Regions from separate parts of the Alteromonas sp. Cnat3-28 genome, predicted to be linked through region 1. Evidence: predicted binding sites of a transcription regulator. Region 1 holds the regulator's gene; each other region holds the start of a gene.
The links. The regulator sigma-54, encoded in region 1, starts transcription at its own class of promoters, with help from an activator protein. The targets are predictions, from matches to a motif close to GTTGGCACGNNNNTNGNNT.

Region 1 (2,207 bases):
ATATTAACCATATACGTAATAGTACGGGGATGAGTTTGTCAGGGGGCGAACGCCGTCGCGTTGAGATTGCCCGCGCTCTGGCAGCAAAACCGCAATTTATTTTGTTAGACGAACCATTTGCTGGTGTTGATCCAATATCAGTTAATGATATAAAGAAGATAATACAACATCTTCGCGATAGGGGTATTGGAATCCTTATCACGGACCATAACGTACGAGAGACATTGGATGTTTGTGAAAAGGCGTACATTGTGAGTCATGGCGAGCTTATTGCGCAAGGAACGGCGGAACAGGTTTTAAGTAATCAAAAAGTAAGGGATGTATACCTAGGCGAACAATTCAGGCTATAGTTAATGTAACCGAATTGTCATTTTTCAGTTTCGCTCTGGTATATTCAATTTAGAGCATTTAAATAAGACGTAGATGAAATCATCTTTACAGCTAAAATTTAGCCAACAACTTACCATGACACCACAGCTTCAGCAGGCCATTAAACTGCTGCAGCTTTCTACACTTGATCTTCAACAAGAGATCCAAGAAGCGCTCGATTCTAATCCGCTATTAGAAGTTGAAGAAGGTAACGACGAGCCGCAACTAGAAAAGAACAATATCGACAACGATGACAGCGGCTCTGAGGCCACTGCTTCTGCATCTAGTGACACACTAGAAGCCGGCGATGCACTTGAGAAAAACGATCTTCCCGATGAGCTGCCAATCGACAGCACATGGGACGAATACTACTCTGCTTCATCTTCGCCAGCTCCAGGTCCATCCAATGACGACGAGCAAATCTTCCAAGGTGAGACTACTGAAGATATTCAAGAGCACCTTCTTTGGCAAATGCGCCTTACCCATTTCTCGGATACCGATCGCGCAATCGCTACAGCAATCATCGACTCTATTGACGAGTCAGGTTATTTAACCGTTACCCTTGATGATATTTTAGAAGCGGTTAACGATGATGATATGGAAGAGCCGATTGAAATGGACGAAATAGAATGTGTGCTAAAGCGCATTCAGATGTTCGACCCTATTGGTTCTGGCTCACGCTCTCCACAAGAATGTTTGATGGTGCAATTGCGTCAATTTTCAGAAGACACACCGTGGCTTGCTGAAGCGAAGCAACTGATTGAAGAGTACTCTGACTTACTGAGCAGCAAAGACTATCGTACGCTTATGCGTAAAAGCCGATTGAAAGAAGATCAGCTACGCGAGGCAATGCGTTTACTGCAAACCTTGAATCCTCGCCCAGGTAGTGCTTTAGTTACTAAAGAGCCTGAGTACGTTATTCCTGATGTCTCAGTAACCAAGAAAAATGGCCGTTGGGTGGTTGAGCTGAACCCCGACAGTCTGCCTAAGTTAAGCGTAAATCAACAATACGCTGCAATGAGTCGCCGTGCCAAGAATAGTAGCGATTCACAATTCATCCGCTCACACATGCAAGAGGCTAAGTGGTTCATAAAGAGCCTTGAATCTCGTAACGAAACCTTAATGAAGGTTGCAAACTGCATTGTGCAGCAGCAAATGGGCTTTTTTGAGCACGGCCCGGAAATGATGAAACCAATGGTGCTAAATGATGTCGCAGAAATGGTAGATATGCACGAATCCACTATTTCGCGAGTGACAACGCAAAAGTACATGCATACGCCACGTGGAATCTTCGAATTGAAGTATTTTTTCTCAAGCCACGTTGCAACAGAGTCTGGTGGTGAATGTTCATCTACAGCGATTCGTGCATTGATCAAGAAATTAGTGGCCGCTGAAAAGCCTAGCAAGCCGCTAAGTGATAGCAAGATTGCTTCATTGTTGGCCGAACAGGGCATTAAAGTTGCCCGGCGAACAATAGCAAAGTACCGGGAATCGTTGTCGATCCCGCCGTCGAACCAACGCAAAAGCCTTATTTAATCGGGCTTAATAATATAAGGAAGACGAAATATGCAAATCAACCTTACTGGTCATCATGTCGAAATCACCGACTCTTTGCGTAATTATGTCGATACGAAGTTCAGCAAACTTGAACGTCACTTTGATCACATTTCTAATGTGCATGTCATCCTGAACGTTGAAAAATTAAATCAAAAAGCCGAAGCGACCGTTCATTTAAGTGGCGCTGAAGTATTCGCATCCTCAGAAAATACCGACATGTATGCGGCGATTGACAGCATGGTTGATAAACTCGACCGGCAGGTAATCAAGCATAAGGAAAA
Region 2 (2,207 bases), on a different contig from region 1:
ATTAGGCATATACACATTGCTTGATAAAACACTTAGCTTTTGGCTCGCACTCTCAACCTCGACGTGCCTAACTTCTCTTTTATACAGAGGGGTATAAGGAATGATCCAGATAACCTGATAAATAAGGCTAACTGTTAATCCAGCGACAATAATTACTGCTAGGCTATCTATCTGTGCGTAATAGGTTGATTCAAAAATATGCCCAGCAATTAACAAAGAAATGATAGCTGTTATTTGTAGTCGCGGAAATTCCCACACTCTTACTAACCAATGAGAAGAAGGAAGCAAAGGGGCCCAGCTTACGGCTATAAATAAGACTGAAACAGCAGTAAGTGCAGTATCCATGTCTAGTTGGTCCTTGAGTTTAATTAACGAAAAACACTCCACCTGTTGCTTCTGTCTGCAAAACTAAATTGATGACTATAGCTAGGGCCTGTTGACCTTTGGTGTACGAATTTTGGTCTAAATGGAAGCCTTTTAATCGCGAAACAGTCCTGCAAGCCTAGCGGGCTAAGTTAAAGGACTGTGACAAAGAGTAAAAGGCTTCCATTTAGACCCCTTCGGGCAGCGCCTTTGTGCCATCTATACTGCGTTGAATGTTCTCGATTTAGAACCACTAAACCGTCAAACATTCGCCTTGTCTAGATGGCACACAGACCGCTGCAAAAATGTACAACAAAGGTCAACAGGCCCCAGTGAAGCGACACAAATCGTTATAACTACGGCAGCTTTGTGAAATAAGTTTAACCTAAGTATCACTGCAACTTAGCGGCGGCCAACGACAAAAAGTTATCCCCTAGTACAATTGATAGGTGCTTTTCTTAAGTGAAGTTGACGAGTTTTGGGCATTAACAAAATTAAGTAAAAAGTTCTCAAACAAAGGCAAAGTTTGCAGAACAAAACTTACTTAACTAGCCCTGGATATTAATATTTGTCATATAAAACAATGCCTTATTTTGTTGGCAAGGAATTGGCATGACTATCTACGAGTTTCGACAAAGGAGAAATGTTATGAAACGTTCACTTATTTCTATGATTGTTGCTACAACTTTGACTACAGCTGCATATGCAGGTGACATGGACACAGATAACACAAGTAATAAATGGGAGAAAGGTGCCAAAGACGCATGGATTGATGGCAAAGCAGAAGCAACGCTGTTGTTCAATGGTAACCTTGATTCATTCGACATTAACACTGACGTTAAAAACGGTAATGTCGTTCTTACTGGTAAGGTTGAGAACTCTGTTGATAAAAAGCTAGCGGAAGAGCTAGTAGCGAATATTGACGGTGTAACGTCTGTAGACAACAAGCTAACGGTTGTCTCTGACAAAGATATGGAAGGCGACATGTCAGATGACATGGAAGATACTGTTGACGAAGGCACAAGCGAGTTAACTGACGCCAAAATCGCCACAGTAATCAAAACCCGTCTTCTTATGGATACCGATATTTCAGGTTTCGACATCGATGTTGACGTAGAAAACGGTGTAGTAACACTGACTGGCGACGTTGATTCTGATGCTGAGCGTGATCTAGCTGTGGAAATTGCCAAGAATGCATCTGACGTAAAAGATGTTGAAAGCAACCTTCGTGTAGTTACTGAAACTGCGATGAACTAATATCATTGTTGCTTTACACAAAAAAGGGGCCTCGGCCCCTTTTTTCTGGTCACGATTTACAGAGCTTTCCAAATCGCAAAAAACAAGGGAAGCACAGCTGCTAATATTTGTCAGGAGAACTCATTCACCATTCTCCACTTTTTCCCATTTAGTATCATCTTACGTGCTCTAGCATCCGATTGGCGTATCATATCGTTAATAAGCGACGTCTCAGGCATATTCTTCCAGTATTTTTTGGGCATTGAACTTAACATTGCCTTTGTTTTTACGCGGGCAGGATTAAATATATTTGCATAATACGTGAGCCAGTATTTTTCAATTCTGTCATCATTTGGAATAATACTTGGGTCAGGATTATCTTCCAAAACAAGTGTTTTAGTATTCCAATGCGCAGCTCGATAAGGGGTAAGTATTGACCAACACATATTTTTAAAACGCGTCTGAAAAAAATCGAGCTTCAATTCCAAGCTGAAGTGTTCTGGTTCATACCACGCAATAAAATGCTCTTGTCCGTCAAGTACAACTTCTCGAAATCTCAAAAAAGCACTTATCTTATATGCATCGCGTTTTACTGCTTTAGCCAGCAC
Region 3 (2,207 bases), on a different contig from region 1:
TTAATTATGAGCCCAATTAGTTATTTCCAAGGAAACGGATAACGCCATCATGACGTGTCTTGTAGGGACAAGGCATGATGGCTTTAAGATAAGCGCCTTAATTAAATAGGCAGTGTTTGCGATGCAGCGGCTTTATCAACAGGGATAGTACGTTTGGGTAGCGTCTTAACGTGGGTGGTGTACAGGGTTAGTCCAGTAAAGGCGAGGCCACCAACAAGATTTCCAAGTGCAGTTGGGATCTCGTTCCAAATGAAGTAGTCCATAACCGAGAAGTCGCCGCCCATAATAAGGCCAAATGGGAAAAGGAACATGTTTACTACTGAGTGCTCAAAACCCATAAAGAAGAACAGCATGATTGGCATCCACATGGCTAGTACTTTTCCGCTAACGTGGGTTGAAATCATTGCACCCACTACGCCTAGCGACACCATCCAGTTACACAACATGCCGCGAATAAAAATGGTGAACCAGCCTGCAACGCCGTGTTCAGCGTAGCCCAATGTACGCGCTTCGCCAATGCTGGCTACCTTAGTCGCGATGGCACCGCCATCCACGTTATACCCCATGGTAAAAATAAACGACATCATAAAGGCCACGGTTAATGCGCCGCCAAAGTTACCTAAGAATACTAATCCCCAATTCCGTAGAATTTGTTTTGGCGTGACGCCAGGTCGCTGTGCAAGCCAAGCGAGTGGGGTAAGTACAAACACGCCGGTTAATAGGTCAAACCCCATAAGGTAGAGCATACAAAAGCCCACTGGGAATAACACTGCGCCAAGAAGAAACACGCCGGTTTGAACGGCAATGGTAACGGCAAAAACAGCGGCAAGGGCCAATATTGCACCTGCCATATAAGCGCGGATTAGAGTATCTCGCGTAGACATATAAATTTTGGCTTCGCCTGCATCTACCATCTTGGTTGCAAACTCAGCGGGGAGAAGATAAGCCATGGTTTCACCTCACGTTGTCGTTATTAATAAGTTGTCATCTGTGTGTTGGCGTTTACTGTTTCAATGCGTTCCAGAAGATCAAAAAAAGGCGTCCGCAGCGCTCTCGTAAGAAAGAACTGGGGACGCCTTTGTCCGAAACTCATGCATTGTAGTAGCTAACAAATAAACCGTTAGTTATATGTACGCCTTTGTACTCTAAAGCCCGTTAGCACCTAAAACTTGTTTAAGCGCCCTCGTACTTTTGTAATTCATTTGTACAAAGCTAAAAAAGTGCCAACAACCAAAATGTACGCAAATGTGTTAGTTATTTTTCTTAAAAACAATGACTTGCACAAAGTTGTGGTTGTGTTGATAGGCGCTTGCGCCAAGGCACCATTAATTAGTCTGCACTAAAAAGGGGGGAGTGTGACTGTTTAAGGTGCAACCGGTTTTACCATTTCCTACTTTAATGCCTGTTTTAACATTTTTAGCTGCCGCTTCATGGCTGGATAAACTTTTGCCTCTTGTGTCTGTTGTGCGTATTTTTCGTGCTCAAATAGCTCACACAGTAGTGTTAGTGCCTTGGCAGCATTTTCATTTATTAAAGGATTAACCTCAGCCAAATAGGCTGACAAGGTTTTGTTTCCTCTTTCTTTTCCTGTTTTAGCTTCAACGCATTTTATTGCGTTTAGTAAAACTCTGTGTGAGGGCGACCGTGTGTTGCGATGCGTTGTGGGTAAAAAATACAGCGCTAAAATAAGCCCGATTAGGCCGATGGCGGAAAGAAATACAGCACGCATTTTTTGCGGCGTTAGCGAGCCTAGTAATTCTTCAAGCATGTTGGTTTGCGCAGCATTGTCAAAACCGAGTACCCACTTACTCCACGAGTAATCGAGCTGTTGCAACCAGCTTTGTAACGTTGCAATAATAGCAGCATTGCTAAGGTCGCCCAAAATACTGGCTTCACGTGACTCCCCCAGCTCTTCCAGCGCACGTTCAAGTCCGAAGGTTAGGCGAGACGGTGCCACCATACTCGTTGGGTCGTGTCGAATCCATACACCATCGATAAATGCTTCCACCCATGCATGTGCATCGTACTGCCTTACTTGAAGCACATTGTCATTAAGTGCGCTTCCGCCCTGGTAGCCTGTCACCATTCTTGCCGGTACCCCTGCGGCGCGAAGCACATACACCATGGCGCCTGCGTAATGGGCACAAAAACCTGAGCGTTCTTCAAATAAAAAACGGTCGATGGGGTCGGTAGGCATGGCGTTCGGC
Region 4 (2,207 bases), on a different contig from region 1:
ACGTAAAACCGTTAAGCTCAACGTCCGTGTTATTGCTACAAGTAACCGAGATTTGAGAAAAGCAGTGGATGCGGGAGAGTTCAGAGAAGATTTGTACTATCGCTTAAATGTATTCCCTATCGAGTGGCGCCCGCTTTCGGAACGTCCGGGTGATATTGTCCCTCTTGCCGAACACCTGGTTCAGCGTCACGCTAGTTCTCAAGGGCTGGGTACTATCAGGTTAAGCGCAGCAGCACGCAATAAGCTGTCACAATACAGCTGGCCAGGGAACGTTCGCGAACTAGAAAACGTGGTTCAAAGGGCGCTTATTTTATGTGAACACAATGAAATCGACGCCAGCGATTTAATGATTGACGAAGACATGACTGCACCTGTTGAAACACCGCAAGAGCATGTTGAAGATAATAGGCTAGGGTCTGAGCTGCGCTACCAAGAACATCAAATTATCCTCGATACATTGGTGTCGTGTAACGGCAAGCGTAAAGATGTGGCAGAAAAGCTCGGCATTAGTCCAAGAACCCTTCGTTACAAATTAGCGCGCATGCGCGAAGATGGTATTGAAGTGCCCGCATAAGGTCGCTTTCTACACTTTCGGTTTCCTCGTCCTTATCCGTCGCCTCTGTAGTAAAGAAGGCGGCGGTTTTTTGTTGCTCACACTAAGTCAAACGCCATAAATTTGGCTAATCCTCTTATTTTTGATTTATCTTCTTGATATGTATAGCTTTTTAAAGTTGGCAAGCCCTTTGCTAAATCCCCTCTATACATAAGTTATACGCCGATGTTCAGGCGGTCTCGAAAAAGCACTAGGAGTGGTTATGGACGTTAAAGCCAATAGTTTGTATCAAGAAATGCAGAACATGATTGGGCAAACTCGTCTTCAAGTTAATGAGCCTCAACAGCAGCCGCTTAGTGAAGTTAATAGCTCGGCAAGTGATTTCTCGACCATGCTAAAGAATGCGGTAGATGGTGTAAACGGCATGCAGCTCGAATCAAAAGACGCGCAGCAGCGTTTTGAAATGGGCGACCCTAACTTAAGCCTAGCTCAAGTTATGCTGACGAAAGAAAAGGCGGGCATTGCTTTTGAAGCCACTGTTCAAGTACGTAACAAAGTACTTGAAGCCTATAAAACAATAATGAATATGCCGGTGTAGGTGGAGTAGGTTATGGCTGAAGCTACAGGTACAAACCTTACGGTTCCTGATCAAAATCAAGCAGTGGACAATGAGCCAGAAAACAAATCTGGTTTTATGGACACTTTAGGTAGCGCAGATATGATGCGCCAAATGGCCCTTGTGGTTGTTTTGGTAATCTGCGTCGCCATCGCTATTTTTATTCTTATCTGGTCGCAAGAACCTGATTACCGTCCACTTGCGAAAATGGAAACCCAAGAGCTTATTGAAACCCTCGATTATATGGATGCGAACCAAATCGACTATAAGCTTGAAGGCAATATTGTTTACGTAAGAAGTGACGAATTCCAAAATATTCGTTTAGGCATGACCCGCCAAGGGTTAACTAAGGCCTCTGATGCCGGTACAGATATCATTATGCAGGATATGGGGTTTGGCGTGAGCCAGCGTGTTGAGATGGAACGTCTAAAACACGCCCGCGAGCAACAAATCGCGGCCACTATCGAAGATATCGCGAGTATTCAGAAAGCCCGTGTCTTGTTAGCTATGCCTAAAGAGAACGTATTTGCGCGAAGAGAGAAGAAAGCGTCGGCAACCGTTGTGCTAACGGCTAAGCGCGGTGCCGTTATTGCAGGTGAAGAGGTTGATGCTGTTGTCGATATCGTTGCGTCTGCAGTGCAAAACATGGAGCCGTCTAAGGTAACCGTAACAGACAGCAATGGTCGTCTGCTTAACTCAGGCTCTCAAGATTCTATGAGTGCTCGTGCCAGAAAAGAATACGAGATTGAGCGCCAGCGTGAGCAAGAGTACTTAGAAAAAATTGACGCGATACTGATTCCTGTATTGGGCATAAGTAACTACACAGCACAAGCTGACGTTACCATGGACTTTACAGCTATGGAACAAACACAGCGTAGCTACAATCCTGATTTACCTGCGGTTCGCAGTGAAATGATAATGGAAGAAAACAGCGTAGGTGGCGGTGTTGGCGGTATTCCTGGTGCACTGTCTAATCAGCCTCCGTTAGATTCTAATATTCCAGAAAATGCTGTGGGCGGCAGTCAACAAACTATGCCG

Region 2: MHM87_RS07585 (BON domain-containing protein) is a predicted target of sigma-54. The motif match lies at 959-977, and genes of this name have one in related genera.
Region 3: MHM87_RS14080 (formate/nitrite transporter family protein) is a predicted target of sigma-54. The motif match lies at 1,210-1,228, and genes of this name have one in related genera.
Region 4: fliE (flagellar hook-basal body complex protein FliE) is a predicted target of sigma-54. The motif match lies at 731-749, and genes of this name have one in related genera.

What each region holds. Positions count from the first base shown of each region.
Region 1 covers NZ_JAKREY010000020.1:14,531-16,737, forward strand. Annotated here, with positions in the region: gene lptB (LPS export ABC transporter ATP-binding protein) at 1-350, shown strand, start outside; gene MHM87_RS16640 (RNA polymerase factor sigma-54) at 424-1,905, shown strand; gene hpf (ribosome hibernation promoting factor) at 1,936-2,207, shown strand, end outside.
Region 2 covers NZ_JAKREY010000005.1:214,997-217,203, forward strand. Annotated here, with positions in the region: gene MHM87_RS07580 (endonuclease/exonuclease/phosphatase family protein) at 1-345, opposite strand, end outside; gene MHM87_RS07585 (BON domain-containing protein) at 1,012-1,620, shown strand; gene MHM87_RS07590 (TIGR03915 family putative DNA repair protein) at 1,731-2,207, opposite strand, start outside.
Region 3 covers NZ_JAKREY010000013.1:85,998-88,204, reverse strand. Annotated here, with positions in the region: gene MHM87_RS14080 (formate/nitrite transporter family protein) at 102-950, opposite strand; gene MHM87_RS14075 (DUF3488 and transglutaminase-like domain-containing protein) at 1,391-2,207, opposite strand, start outside.
Region 4 covers NZ_JAKREY010000004.1:117,027-119,233, forward strand. Annotated here, with positions in the region: gene MHM87_RS05915 (sigma-54 dependent transcriptional regulator) at 1-574, shown strand, start outside; gene fliE (flagellar hook-basal body complex protein FliE) at 816-1,151, shown strand; gene fliF (flagellar basal-body MS-ring/collar protein FliF) at 1,164-2,207, shown strand, end outside.